4 regions of the Micromonospora sp. L5 genome follow, and region 4 is predicted to be linked to each of the others. Evidence: riboswitches for the same ligand, from Rfam matches in the RefSeq annotation. Region 4 holds a riboswitch; each other region holds the start of a gene.
The links. Region 4 has a riboswitch for cyclic di-AMP ahead of ML5_RS25085 (transglycosylase family protein). Riboswitches for the same ligand answer to the same signal wherever they lie in the genome.
Positions count from the first base shown of each region.

Region 1: it holds a riboswitch for cyclic di-AMP, as region 4 does, so the genes downstream of both, ML5_RS03865 (hypothetical protein) here and ML5_RS25085 (transglycosylase family protein) in region 4, are expected to answer to the same signal.
Region 2: it holds a riboswitch for cyclic di-AMP, as region 4 does, so the genes downstream of both, ML5_RS10935 (C39 family peptidase) here and ML5_RS25085 (transglycosylase family protein) in region 4, are expected to answer to the same signal.
Region 3: it holds a riboswitch for cyclic di-AMP, as region 4 does, so the genes downstream of both, ML5_RS00490 (NlpC/P60 family protein) here and ML5_RS25085 (transglycosylase family protein) in region 4, are expected to answer to the same signal.

Region 1 covers NC_014815.1:774,901-778,110, forward strand. The annotation lists gene ML5_RS03860 (carbonic anhydrase) at 1-343, shown strand, start outside; gene ML5_RS03865 (hypothetical protein) at 401-1,429, opposite strand; cyclic di-AMP (ydaO/yuaA leader) riboswitch at 1,433-1,564, opposite strand; gene ML5_RS03870 (YibE/F family protein) at 1,719-2,993, opposite strand; gene ML5_RS03875 (SHOCT domain-containing protein) at 3,158-3,210, opposite strand, start outside.
Region 2 covers NC_014815.1:2,253,106-2,256,315, forward strand. The annotation lists gene ML5_RS10920 (acyltransferase) at 1-94, shown strand, start outside; gene ML5_RS10925 (hypothetical protein) at 175-519, shown strand; gene ML5_RS10930 (hypothetical protein) at 655-1,419, shown strand; cyclic di-AMP (ydaO/yuaA leader) riboswitch at 1,728-1,870, shown strand; gene ML5_RS10935 (C39 family peptidase) at 2,063-2,917, shown strand.
Region 3 covers NC_014815.1:98,219-101,428, forward strand. The annotation lists gene ML5_RS00485 (N-acetylmuramoyl-L-alanine amidase) at 1-1,630, opposite strand, end outside; cyclic di-AMP (ydaO/yuaA leader) riboswitch at 1,869-2,003, shown strand; gene ML5_RS00490 (NlpC/P60 family protein) at 2,017-3,048, shown strand; gene dcd (dCTP deaminase) at 3,113-3,210, opposite strand, start outside.
Region 4 covers NC_014815.1:5,457,599-5,460,808, reverse strand. The annotation lists gene ML5_RS25095 (M4 family metallopeptidase) at 1-418, shown strand, start outside; gene ML5_RS25090 (YbaB/EbfC family nucleoid-associated protein) at 517-966, opposite strand; gene ML5_RS25085 (transglycosylase family protein) at 1,156-1,815, opposite strand; cyclic di-AMP (ydaO/yuaA leader) riboswitch at 1,814-1,985, opposite strand; gene ML5_RS25080 (LLM class flavin-dependent oxidoreductase) at 2,131-3,210, shown strand, end outside.

The DNA of each region.
Region 1 (3,210 bases), 2.3 Mb from region 4:
CGACTCGTGCGGCGCGGTCCAGGCCGCCCGGGAGGGGGTCCGGACCGGCGCCGCCCCGGCCGGGCACCTGGGCGCTGTGGTGGACGCGGTCTCGCCGAGCCTGCTGCGCGCCGCCCGCCAGGGGGTCGAGGACCTCGACGGCATCGTCGACGTCCACATCGCGCAGACCGTGGAGACGCTGCTGGCCCGGTCCGCCGTGCTGGCCGAGCGGGTGGCCGCCGGGCGGTGCACGGTGGTGGGCATGTCGTACCGGCTCGCCGGTGGCGAGGTGCGGACCGTGGCGCAGGCCCCGGCCCCGCTGCCCGCCCCGGCCGCGCCCGCCGACCCGGCGCTGGCGAGCTGACCCGTACGGACGAGAAAAGGGGCCGCCCGAGGGCGGCCCCTTTTCGTGGTGTCCGGGTCAGAGCATCGACATGTGGACGTGGTCGGTGTGGTTCGAGGGTCCGCTGTACGAACTCCAGCCGGTGGCCGGGAACCAGATCTGCCGGTTCCAGATGACGTAGTAGATGCCCAGCCGGTCGGCGTTGCGGATGAGGAAGGCGGCCACCTCGTTGCCGTACCGGCGGGTGTCGTTGTTGTGCCAGGGCGCGAAGCCGCTGTTCTGGAGCGACCAGTCGCACGCCTTGCCCTTGGGGTGCTCCCACGGCCCGCCGGGCCGGTAGCAGCCCACGAAGCGCTTGAAGCCCGCGCGCCGGACCTCCTTGTACGCGTGCAGCGTGCGCGGCGTGACGCAGCCCGAGGTGGTCGGGTCGTCCTCGCTGCACGACTCCGCCTTCCACCCGCCGTCGGCGGTGCGGCCGGGGCCGATCTTGGCGACCGGTGAGGTGGCGGAGACCAGGCCGCCGGTGAAGCCGAGACCGCCGACGAGCTTCAGCGCGCGCTCGGCCTGCACCTTCTCGCGCTCCATCGCGTTCTTCTGCTTCTCCTGCTCGCGCACCTCGGCGTCGAGCGCGATCTTGGCCTGCTCGGCGCGGGTCTTGACCGCGTTGATGGCTGCTAGGCGCTGCGCGTTGAGGAGGTTCAGCTCGTCCAGGGCGTTGACCCGGCGGACGAACGAGTCGGGTGAGTTGCTCTCCAGCAGCATGGCCATCGCGCCCATCCGGCCGGTCCGGTAGGACTGGGCGGCGAGCTGGTTGACCTGCGGGCTGAGCGCTTCGAGCTCGGCCTGTGCCGTCTTCACCTCGGCCGCCAGCCGCCGCTGGCGGTCCTGGGACTTGGCGAGCTTCGCCTTGGCCTGGAGGAAGGCCCGGTTGGCGGCGTCGATCGCCTCGGTGATGAGCGGCGGTTCGCCGTCCTCCTCGTGTCCCGAGGGGTTGCCGGGGGCCGCCGCGGTGGGGGCCGCGGTCGCCGGGGTCGGCCCGGCCAGCACGGCCAGCGAGGCCAGCACGGCCACCACGGGTGTCAGCCAGCGGCGCAGGGGTGCCGTCACAGTGTTCCCTTCCGTCGGCCGCCGACCGGGTTAGCTGACGGGTTCGGGACGGAAGTGGCCCCTACCGCTGTCGCGGATTCACCCCATGTACCTGGTTCCCCGGTTCGCCCGCAGGCGATTGGGCGGCGGCACCGCTGGCGCCGGTGCGCGCCTTCGGCGGTGACCGGCAGCGAGGTTACCTGACAGCACTCCTGAGGATCTACGTCCGGAAGCCGACCAATAGCGAGATTTCGCCGTGGCGCACCGTGACCAGCGTCGCGTTTGAAATCGATGGTCACGCTGCGGAGTGTCACCATGCGGCCTCCGTACTCTTCCCGCCGCCCAGGGCCTCCAGCGCGTCGTCGCGTCCGGCCGGCGGCCGGGCCGCGGGTGGCGCCGGCTCCGCGCCGCGCGAGCGCCGCCCGGCGGTGGTCACGATCGCGGCCAGTCCGGTCGTCAGCGGTACGGCGGCGATCAGGCCGAGCGTCGCCACCGCGCTGCGGACGATCTCCTGGGCGAGGAACTCGCTGGTGAGGATCTCACTCACCGGGCGGGAGTCGGCGACCAGGAGGAGCAGCAGCGGCAGCGAGGCGCCCGCGTACGCCAGCACGATGGTGTTGACGGTGGACGCGATGTGGGCCCGGCCGACCCGGGTCGCCGCCCGGTAGAGCTGCCGCCGGGACAGCCCGGGGTTGGCGTGCGCCAGTTCGGTGACGGTGGCCGCCTGGGTGACTGTGACGTCGTCCAGCACGCCCAGCGAGCCGATGATGATGCCGGCCAGCAGCAGCCCGTGCAGGTCCACGTCGCCCTGGAACATGGACAGCGTGGTGGCGTCCTCGCTGCCGAAGCCGGTCAGGTGGGTGGCGGACGTGGCGAGCAGGCCGAGCACGCCGGTGACCACCAGGCTGCCGAGCGTGCCGAGCACCGCGACCGACGTCTGCGCGGTGATCCCGTGGGTCAGGTAGAGCACCACGAACATGATCAACGCGGCGCCCACGATCGCCACGAGCAGCGGCGGCTGGCCGGCGCCGATGCCCGGCAGCACGAAGCCGAGCAGGATGGCGAAGCTGGCCACCAGGCCGCCGAGCGCGGCGAGCCCGCGCCACCGGCCGAACGCCACGATCGCGGCGGCGAACAGCACCATCAGCCAGATCAGCGGTGTGCCGCGCTGGTGCTCGGCGATGTTGTAGGACTTCACCGCCGGGTCGGCCGGGTCGGTCAGCTCGACCAGGACGACCTCGTCACCGACCGCGACCCGGGGTGCGCCCGGCCCGGCCGGGATCGGCGTCTCGACCTGCCGGCCCGCGTCCGGGCCCTGCTCGGCGGTGACCGTCACCGTGCCGCAGGGGCCACCCCCGCCCTCCGGGGCCTCCGGGGTCGGCGGGCAGGGCTCGGTGACCACCCGGGTCACGGTGCCGTGGTAGCGGGGGACGTCAGCGCCGCCGACCGGCTCCCGGTCCTGCCCGGGCCAGAGCACCAGCGCCGCGATCACTGTGAGCGCGAACAGCGGCACCACCACGGCGACGAGCAGCCGTCGTACGCCCGGCGGCGCAGCGGGTGCGGGGCGGGTGTGGTCGGCACCCATGGCGTCTCTCCCAACGGTCGCGGCGACGCCTGGTCCGCCGGACCGGTCTGGTCACCCGGCCGGCGCGGACGTGTCGACCACGTCCGGGTCGTCGCCCGGCCATGGTAGGCAGCCCGGTCGGCCGCTCCCGGGCGGCGCGACCGGTGACGCGCGCCCCGCTCGGGTCAGGCCAGGCCCGCCCGGCGCCGCCGGTACTCGTCCTCGTCGATCTCGCCGC
Region 2 (3,210 bases), 3.2 Mb from region 4:
GGCCGCCACCAGCCCGGCCGCCGACGGCGGCGCGAGGCCCGTCACCGGTCCGGCCGAGGACATCGAGTACGCCGGGCGGCGTCGCCCGGACTGACACGCGCACACGTCCGCCTGTCGATCCGCGACACGCCGTGCGGCGGTGCGTTCGTGGGGGATCGGCGGTAATTTGTACCCGTGCTTCCGATCGCGCTCACCTGCCCCGTGTGGTGGGTGGCGCGCTGGACCGCCCGGATGCTCGCCAGTCTCGCCGTGGTCGTCGCCTGTTCGTTCGGCGCCGCCACGCTGCCGGCCGGTGTCGCCGCTGCCGCCCCGGCTCCGGCGGTCGCCGCCTCGACGTACACGGTCACCGGCGCCTCGACCGCGACGCGGCCGGAGGCCGACCGCGTGGCCGAGCGGCAGGCCGCTCCCGCCGGGGTTCCGGCGCCCGCGCCCCGGGCGGCCGCCCCGGCCGTCGTGGAGCCGGTCCCGGCCGGACGGGCCGTCGCACCGGCCGGCCCGCGGGCCCCGCCCGCCCGCTGACCCGCTCACGGGCCGCGCCCGTTCTCCGCACCCACCGCACGTCATCCCCGCACCCGCCCCGGCGGCCCTCCACCGGCCCGCCCCGGCGAGGTCGTGCGGGTCCTCCCGCCAGGTCCTTCCCGTGAGGTGCCGACCATGTCGCAGACCGCTCTGTACCACTTCCTCACCTCCGTGCCCGAGGCCGCCGCCATCTGGTCCTTCCTCCTGCTGCTCGCCTTGGGCCTGCTCGCCGCGCTCGTCGCCCGGCCCGAACGCGACCCCGCGCCGGAGACCGCCCCCGAGCCGGCCGACGCCGACGCCGCCCGCCGCGACGACCTGATCCGGTACGCCGAGGAGGTGGCGGTGGCCGCCGCCGGGGCCGCCCAGACGGCCCGTCGCCGCCGGGAGCGGTGGCTGGCCGCGCAGGACGAGGCGGACCGGGCCTGGACCGCGTACGACGAGGCGGACGCCGCCGCCCGCCGCCTCGCCGGCGCCGCCGCGCTGGCCGCGCCGCGCACGCCACGAACCCCTGCGGAGTACGCGGCCCGGGAGCGCTGGCTGCGCCACGCCGCCATGACGGCGCACTGGCGGGGCGACCTGACCGCCCGTCAGCTCGCCGACGTGCTGGCGCGCCGCAACGGGTGGGATCCGCGCCGGCACCCGGCCGAGCAGGAGATCGTGCTGGCCCGCACCGTCAGGGACGGGCGCCGGGCCGGATGGGAGAGCGCCGCCGCGCGGGAGCGGGCGGCCTGGCGGGACGCGGAACTGGCCGCCGAGGCCGCCCGGACGCTCGCGGCCGAGGCGTACGCGGCCACCGTGGCGCTGCGGCCCGCCCCGGCGTACCGGAGCGCGACGCCGAGCGCCCAGCCGGTGCCCGCGTCGGTCCGTAACGCCCGCTGGCGCCCGGCCCGGGTCGGCTGAGACGGCCGTCTCGACCGAATCGTTACCCGGAACGTGGTGAGCCCGGTCACCCGGGCCGCCGAAACGGGCGCCGGGCGCAGAACGGGTCATCGAGTATCGCGATTGCCGGCCGGGTGGTCGCCGTCTGTCCGCTTTCCGCCGCCGGGCGCCGTCGAAACTGCTTGTCCCATTGAGTGAAGTCAGTAACCGGGTGTTCCGAAATCCGTTACCACGGATCACGTTTACGCAGGTGGGAGCGCTTGGCAGGGGGCATACCCACCGGTAGTGTCGGCGCGTCCGATGCGGTAATCGATCGCCGACGGCGACGCCGCACCGACCCGCCTAATCGTGTTCCACGAACCGGGGACCCATGAGCACCATCGGGGTGAATCCGCGAGCCCACGGCCCGCGGTAGGGCGTACTTCCCGCCCGAATCCGTCAGCTAACCCGGTCGGCGGCCACGGAAGGAGTACCCCGCGTGCCCACCCCTCGATCGTCCCCCCGCCTCCACGGCGAAGCGGTGCCCGCGCGCGCCTGACGCGCGACCGGCAACCGCCCCCTGGGCGCCCGGCATCACGGGCGTTCCCGATCCCCCGGCCATCCGGCCCCGCCAGCACGTGTGAGTTCCTCCGCGTGCCGGGCCGGCGTGTGCCGCTCACGCCCCGTGGAGGATTTCGTGAAGCACCACCTGAAGCGTCAGCTGCGACGGATCGTCACCGAACGCCCGTACCAGATCATCGCCGGATCGGCCGCCGCGCTCGTGCTGGCCGCCGGCGCCGGAACCGTCGCCACCGCCGGTGACGACGCCCCGGTCCAGGAGAACACCGCCGCGGTCGCCGACCTCGGCGCCGCCCGCCTCGGCGAGCAGCCCGCCAGCCGCAGCGAGGCCCGCATCGCCGTACCGCAGGCGTCGCCCAGCGCCTCCGCCTCGCCCAGCGCGTCGCCGAGCGCCTCCCCGTCCGCGAAGGCCGCTGCCGACCCGGACACCACGCCCAAGGCCAAGCCGAAGCCGCCGTCGAGCAAGTCGCTCGACTACGACTACCAGGCCCAGATCAACTACTTCTACTGCGGCCCGGCCGCCGTGCGCAACGCGCTCAGCGCCGCCGGCATCGAGCGCAGCCAGGACGCGCTCGCCGGCCCCCTCGGCACCACCGAGATGGGCACCAACTCGGCCGAGGACACCACCCGCGTGCTCAACCAGCAGGTCAAGGGCAACCCGTACCGGACCCGCATGATTCCCGGCTCGGCCACCCCGGCCCAGATGGACCGCCTCCAGGCCGACGTGGTCGAGGCGATCAGCAACGGCCGCGGGGTCGTCGCGAACGTCGCCGGTACGGCCACCGACACCAACGGCGGCTGGCACTCGTTCCCTGGTGGCCACTACGTCGCGGTGGTCGGCTACAAGGACGACGGCCGGACCGTACGGATCGCCGACTCGGCCGACCCGTCGCTGCCCTCGTACTGGATCACCACGATCGACCTGGCGCACTGGATCGCCAGCCGCGGCTACTCCGCCTGACCGTCCCGCACACCCGAAGGCCGGCACCCCACCCGGGGTGCCGGCCTTCCCCGTCTCGCCCGGTCCTGGCGCGGCCCTCACGCCGCCTTGGCGCGCGCCGATCTTGGACTTGTGGCGCCCAGTTTGTCTGGCTCGCCCGCTATGGAAGGTGCCATAACTCCAAGATCGACGGTGAGGGCGGAGTGTGGGCGGCCGGAGCCGGGGCGAGGGGGCGCCAGGGGCGAGGACGGCGCGGGGCGAGGGCCGCGCGCGGGGGCGAGGACGGGGCGGGGGCGAGGGCGGCGCGGGGGCGA
Region 3 (3,210 bases), 1.6 Mb from region 4:
TCCAGTCACCCTGGCGGCCGGCGAGCGCGTACGTCTGACCGGCGGAGGCGCGGGCGCCGTGGTCGGAGATGTACATGGTGTCCGGCGTGCCGTCCGGGCGCAGCCCGAGGTCGTTGACGAGCGGGGCGTCCGGGCTCGGCGCGGTCCGCAGGATCACCGACGAGGAGCCGCGCGACGGGCACGGTTCGGCCGGCGGCCGGGGCGTCGGGACGCCCGGCGGCTGCTGGTTGCAGCCGAAGAACGCCGGCCGGTTGGTGGCGAAGTCCGGGTCGATGGTGACCAGGCCGGTACGGGGCGTGCCGGTGCTGCGGAACGGCGCCTTCATCAGGTCGAAGTAGTGCGACCAGTCCCAGTACGGTCCCGGATCCCAGTGCATGCCGCCCACCGCGCCGGCGTTGATGCCGGGCACGTTGTCGTGGCCGATGATGTGCTGCCGGTCCATCGGGATGCCGAGCTTCAGCGCCAGGTGCCGCACCAGCTTGGCGGAGGTGCGGTACATCGCCTCGGTGTACCAGGTGCCCTGACCGGCGAAGCCCTCGTGCTCCAGGCCGATGGACTTGGCGTTGACGTACCAGTTGCCGGCGTGCCAGCCGACGTCCTTGGTCTTGATGTGCTGGGCGATGTAGCCGTCCACCGAGCGCAGCGTGTAGTGCCAGCCCAGGTAGTCGGCCCGCTTCACCAGGTCGACGCTCGGGCCGAAGTAGCCCTCGGTGTCGTGGATGACGATGTACTCGATCTTCTGCTGCTTCGGCCGGTCGCCCAGGTCGTGGTTGCCGTAGTCGCCCGGGTCGTCGCTGAGCTGCTCGTAGGGCGCGGGAATCCACTCGCAGGCCAGCCGCACCGGGCACTCCAGCCCGTCCGGCCGCTCGGCGTTGCGCAGGCCCAGGCGGGCCAGGCGGGAACGGTCCGGCTTAGCGGCGGTGGCGGCGAGCGTGACCCGCTGGCCGTCGTCGGTGGTGCGGCTGGCGCCCTGGCCGAGTTGGTCGTAGACCTCGTCGGCGAAGGCCGCCGCGGCGTCCGAGGTGTCCGCGCCGGAGTACCGGGCCACCGCGCCGTACCAGGCCGCCGGGTCGGTGCCGGCGCCGACCGGCCCACCCAGAGCCTTCTGGTACGACGCCAGCAGCGCGGCGCCACCGCGGATGTTCGCGGCCGGGTCGGTGCGCAGCGTGCCCGCGTCGAGCCCGGTGAGCGCGGCGGCGGCGTCGAGCGTCTGGAGCGAGGCGGGCGGCAGCGGGGTCTCCCGCTCCGGCGCGGCGGCGGTGGCCGGGTCGAGCTTCAGCGGCCGGGAGTCGTCGCCGCGCGGGTCCTCGTCCTCGTCGACGTGGGCGCTGCCCGGCATGGCGAGGATGTGCGCGGCGTCGGTCAGGTGCATCGGGCCGTAGCCGCCGCTGGTGCTCGGCTGCCCGGTGTGGGTGTCCCAGCGGGACTCCAGATAGGAGACACCGAGCAGCACGTTCTGCGGTACGCCGTACTCGGCCGCGGCGGCGGCGTATTGTTGTTGCCGGTCGCTCGCGGGCGCGGACGTGTCCGGCGCGGCGGTCACCGGGCCGGTCGTCGCCAGCGCGGTGGCTGTCGCCACTGCGGCGGCGAGCAGTATCCGTCTGCCCGACGGCGGGGCGGAGAGGTGCATCGAACCTCCTGGACAGGGATGGGGGTCACTGCGTTTCCACCCTCACTCCGCACACCCGCAAGGGTCAATACCTTTCCAGTGAGTAATCAGCCTTGAAAGAAAATTTCACCTCCGACCGGGGTGCGGCGCCTCATCGCGTACGGAGTGTCACGGCGCTGGAAGTTGCGGATCGATAACGGTGGTCCCTACTCTGGTGAATCGTCGGCCGCACGTCTCACCGTCCAACCCGGTCGGTGACGGTCCGACACCGCCGAGTCGCCTCCGGGCGAGCCGGGGAACCAGGTACCTGGGGTGAATCCGCAGCGATGCGGTAGGGCGGCTCCCTTCCCGCCCGAATCCGTCAGCTAACCCGGTAGGCGGTACGGAAGAAGGAGTACGGACGCCCGGTGGCACTCCATGCCCCGCGGCCGTCGTCGAGCCGGTCGGTCGACCGCTCCACGGCTGTGCCGCGTACCCGCTGGTCCCGCTTCACCACAGCCCTCGCCGCCCTCGTCGGCACCGCAGTCGTCCTGACCGGCGGCGCCACGGCGGCACACGCCGAACCCTCGGTCGCCGAGATCGAGGCGCAGATCGACCGCGACTGGAACAAACTCGAACCGGTCATCGAACAGGTCAACGCCGTACGCGAGCAGCTCGCCGCGCGGCGCAAGCAGGCCGACGCGCTCGGCCGGCAGATCGCACCCCTCCAGGCCCGGGTGGACGCCGCGCTCGGCCAGGTCGGCGGACTCGCCGCCGACGCCTACAAGGGTGACAACCTCTCCACCGTCAACGCGCTGCTGGGCAGCCGCTCACCCGGTGACCTGGTCAACGGCCTGGAACTGCTCGACCGCTTCGCGCACCGCCAGCACGAGCAGGTGCGCTCCGTCGCCGCGCTGCGCGACGAACTGGCGGCGAAGAAGAAGCCGCTGGACGAGATGATCGCCGGACTGGCGCGTACCGAGGCCCAGCTCGCGGCGAAGAAGAAGCAGATCGACGCCGAGATCGCCCGGCTGCAGAAGCTGCGGCTCAAGGTGTACGGCAACGGTGGCGGCGGCCCGCTGCGCCCGGCGCCCTGCCCCGCCGGTTACCCCGGTGGCGCGGCCGGAGCGGCGGTCAAGTTCGCCTGCGCCCAGATCGGCAAGATCTACGTGTGGGGCGCGGCCGGGCCGGATCACTTCGACTGCTCGGGCCTGACCATGGCGGCCTGGGCCAAGGGCGGTGTCTCGCTGCCGCACAACGCGCGCCAGCAGCACGGCATGACGAAGCGGGTGAGCCGGGCCGAGCTGCGCGCCGGTGACCTCGTCTTCTACTACAGCGACCTGCACCACGTGGCGATGTACGTGGGCGACGGCTGGGTGGTGCACGCCTCCCAGTCCGGCAAGCCCATCACCATGAAGCGGGTCGACGACGGCGACATCAACAGCTACGGCCGGGTGTAAGGAAGGGCCCCCTCTTAACGCCTCCGGTAGAGGAGGGGGCCCCTATTAACAACTGTGGGCGCCGTCAGCGGGTCGGCCAGGTGCGCCAGCTCTGCCAGGACCGGCTCGGCGTCGGTCCGCGCTGCCCCTGGTAACGCGACCCGTAGACGGCCGAGCCGTACG
Region 4 (3,210 bases):
CGAGTCCGGCAACGTGAGCTGGAGCGCCTCGTCCGGCGTCATCACCACCGACAGCGGCCAGGCCGCGCACGGCGGCTCGTACAAGGCGTGGCTGGACGGGTACGGCTCGTCGCACACCGACACGCTCAGCCAGTCGGTGACGATCCCGGCCGGATGCCGGGCGACGTTGAGCTTCTGGCTGCACATCGACAGCGCGGAGTCGACCACCAGCACCGCGTACGACAAGCTCACCGTCAAGGCGGGCAGCACCACGCTGGCCACGTACTCCAACCTGAACAAGGCCACCGGCTACGTGCAGCGGTCCTTCGACATCTCGTCGCTCGCAGGCACCACGGCGACCATCTCGTTCAGCGGCGTGGAGGACAGCTCGTTGCAGACGTCCTTCGTCGTCGACGACACCGCGGTCACCCTGAGCTGACCGTGGCGTGCGCGGCCGGTCGTCGTCCTCCCGGCGGCCGGCCGCCTCGCCGTGTCAGGACCGGCGTCCCGCCGTGTCGGGCCGGCCGTTTCGCCGTGTCAGGCCCGGCGCGCGCCCTGGGACGCGGTGCCGCGGTCGCGGTGGATCCGCGCGGCCGCCTCGTGCATCGCGCGGCCGAACAGCTCGGCCTGGTCGCCCATGCTGCCGAGCCGGGCGGCGAGCGCGTCGGCGTCGGCCCGCGCCGACGCGCTGACCCGGGCGTCCAGCTCGGACAGCGCGGCGTTGGCGGCGGTGACGAAGTGTCCGCAGAGGACGTCGAAGGGCTCGCCGGCCAGCTCCGGGTCGATCGTCACGGAATCCAGCCGGCCACCCTGGACGGCGACCGCGCGGACCCGGCCGCCGGCGGCCGTGCCCTCGGCGCGCAGCAGGTCGCCGGGCTCGCCGTCGGCGTGCGCCGAGGCCCGGGAGCGCATCGCGGTGAGCGCCTGCTGCGTGCGGGTCAGCAGCTCGTCGATGCTCGCGGCCGCCGAGAACGGGTCGTTGGTCATATCCGCGCTTTCTTCACGTCTTAGCCGAGCATCGTGACACTAGCAACCGCCTCCGACGAATCGCGGTCACCGCCGTCGCGGACCGTCTCCCGGACGCCGGGAGCAGGCCGGACACCGTCGACGCGGCGTGTCGCGGACGGGGCGGACGCCCGGCCGGGGTCGCCCCGGCCGGGCGTTCTCGGACCGCTGTCAGCCCAGCCGCAGCCGCTGACCGGGGAAGATCAGGCCGGGGTCGTCGCCGACCACTGCGCGGTTGCGCTCGTGCAGGGCGCGCCAGCCGCCGTCGACGCGCTGCGTCACGGCGATCTCCGACAGCGTGTCCCCACGCCGGACCAGGTACGTCCCGGCGCCGGACGACGGCTGCGGCGCCACTGTCGTCGTAGCGCGCTCCGGCGCGGCCCTGCGGGTGGCCGCCCGCTCCGGCGCGGCCTCGCGCGTGGCGGCCCGCTTCGGGGCCGCCTTTGTGGTGGCCCGCTCGGACCGGGTCGCCGCGCTCGCCGAGCCGCCCTTCTTGCCGCAGACCGGCCACGCGCCGATGCCCTGGCCGCGCCGCACCTTCTCCGCGACGGCGATCTGCTCGGACCGGCTGGCCAGGTCGGCGCGCGCGGCGTACTTCTTGCCGCCGTAGCCGTTCCAGGTGGCGCGGGAGAACTGGAGCCCGCCGTAGTAGCCGTTACCGGTGTTGATCTTCCAGTTGCCGCCCGACTCGCAGCGCGCTACCGCGTCCCAGTTGACGCCCGCGCTGGCCGGAGCGGCCGGGCCGAACAGGCTCGCGGCGCCGACGGCGGCGCCGGCCAGGACCGCTCCGAGGGCGGTACGGCGGCTTCGGGCTGAGTATTCAGTTGCCATGTGGATTCCTCCACGCCGACGAGGTGAGCTGTCGGGTTCGGGCCGAGGAGCCCGGCCGCCGGTGGCGGCTTCACCCCGAGGTGACGATGCACCGTGGAACGTGTGGTTCCCCCGCTCCCGCGCGAGGTCCGGTTACCGGGGACGGCGGCGGGATTTGGCGTTTCCGGCCCGCGGTGTCCGCGTCTGCGAACGAAACCGACGCTAGGAGCGATTTGCGACGATCGTCCACTTCTTGTGACGCTCTTCACCCGGCCGGGCTACCGGCGGCGGCGCTACGGTGGCAGGGCCAGGCAAGATCACGGGAGGGCTTGACGGATGACCGATCACGGACACGAGCTGACCTTCGGCGGCTTCATCACCCCCGCCGCCGGGCAGCCCGACCAGGTCGTGGCGCTGGCCCGGCTGTGCGAGCAGGTCGGACTGGACCTGGTCACGTTCCAGGACCATCCCTACCAGCCGGGCTTCCTGGACACCTGGACGCTGATGTCCTACGTGGCCGCGGCGACCGAACGCATCCGCCTGGCCGGAAACGTCCTCAACCTGCCGTTGCGCCAGCCGGTGGTGCTGGCCCGCAGCGTCGCCAGCCTGGACCTGCTCACCGGCGGCCGGGTCGAGCTGGGACTCGGCGCGGGCGCGTTCTGGGACGCGATCGAGGCGGCGGGCGGGCGGCGCCTGTCCCCCGGCGCCGCCGTCGACGCCCTCGACGAGGCGATCCGGGTGATCCGCGAGGTCTGGGACACCGGCAGCCGCGGCATGATCCGTGTCGACGGCGAGCACTACCGGGTGGTCGGCGCCAAGCGCGGCCCGGCGCCCGCGCATCCGGTCGGCATCTGGGTCGGCGCCTACAAGCCGCGCATGCTGCGCCTGGTGGGCCGCGCCGCGGACGGCTGGCTGCCGTCCCTGTCGTACCTGCCCAAGGGCCCCGACGAGCTGCCCGCCCTGAACGCGCTCGTGGACGAGGGCGCCCAGGCCGCCGGGCGCGACCCGGCCGCGATCCGCCGCATGCTCAACGTGACCGGCACGTTCGCCCGCTCGTCGGCCGGTTTCCTGACCGGGCCGCCGGAGCAGTGGGTGGAGGAACTGGCCGGGCTCACCCTGGAGCACGGCATCACCACGTTCATCCTCGGCAGCGACGAGCCGCGCGCGATCCAGATCTTCGGCCAGGAGGTGGCCCCCGCGGTCCGGGAGCTGGTCGCCGCCGAGCGCGCCACGCCCGCCGGCGGCGCCCGGGAGGCCGCCGACGAGCCGACCACCGCCGGCGGCCCGAGCACGCTCCGCGTCACCCCCACCCCCGACCCGGGGGTACGCCTGAGCGCGCGCCGCCCGTGGGACGAGTCCACCCGCCCGAGCGCCCCGCCGCCGCCGGCCGGACACGTCTACCCGGCCCGGGGACAG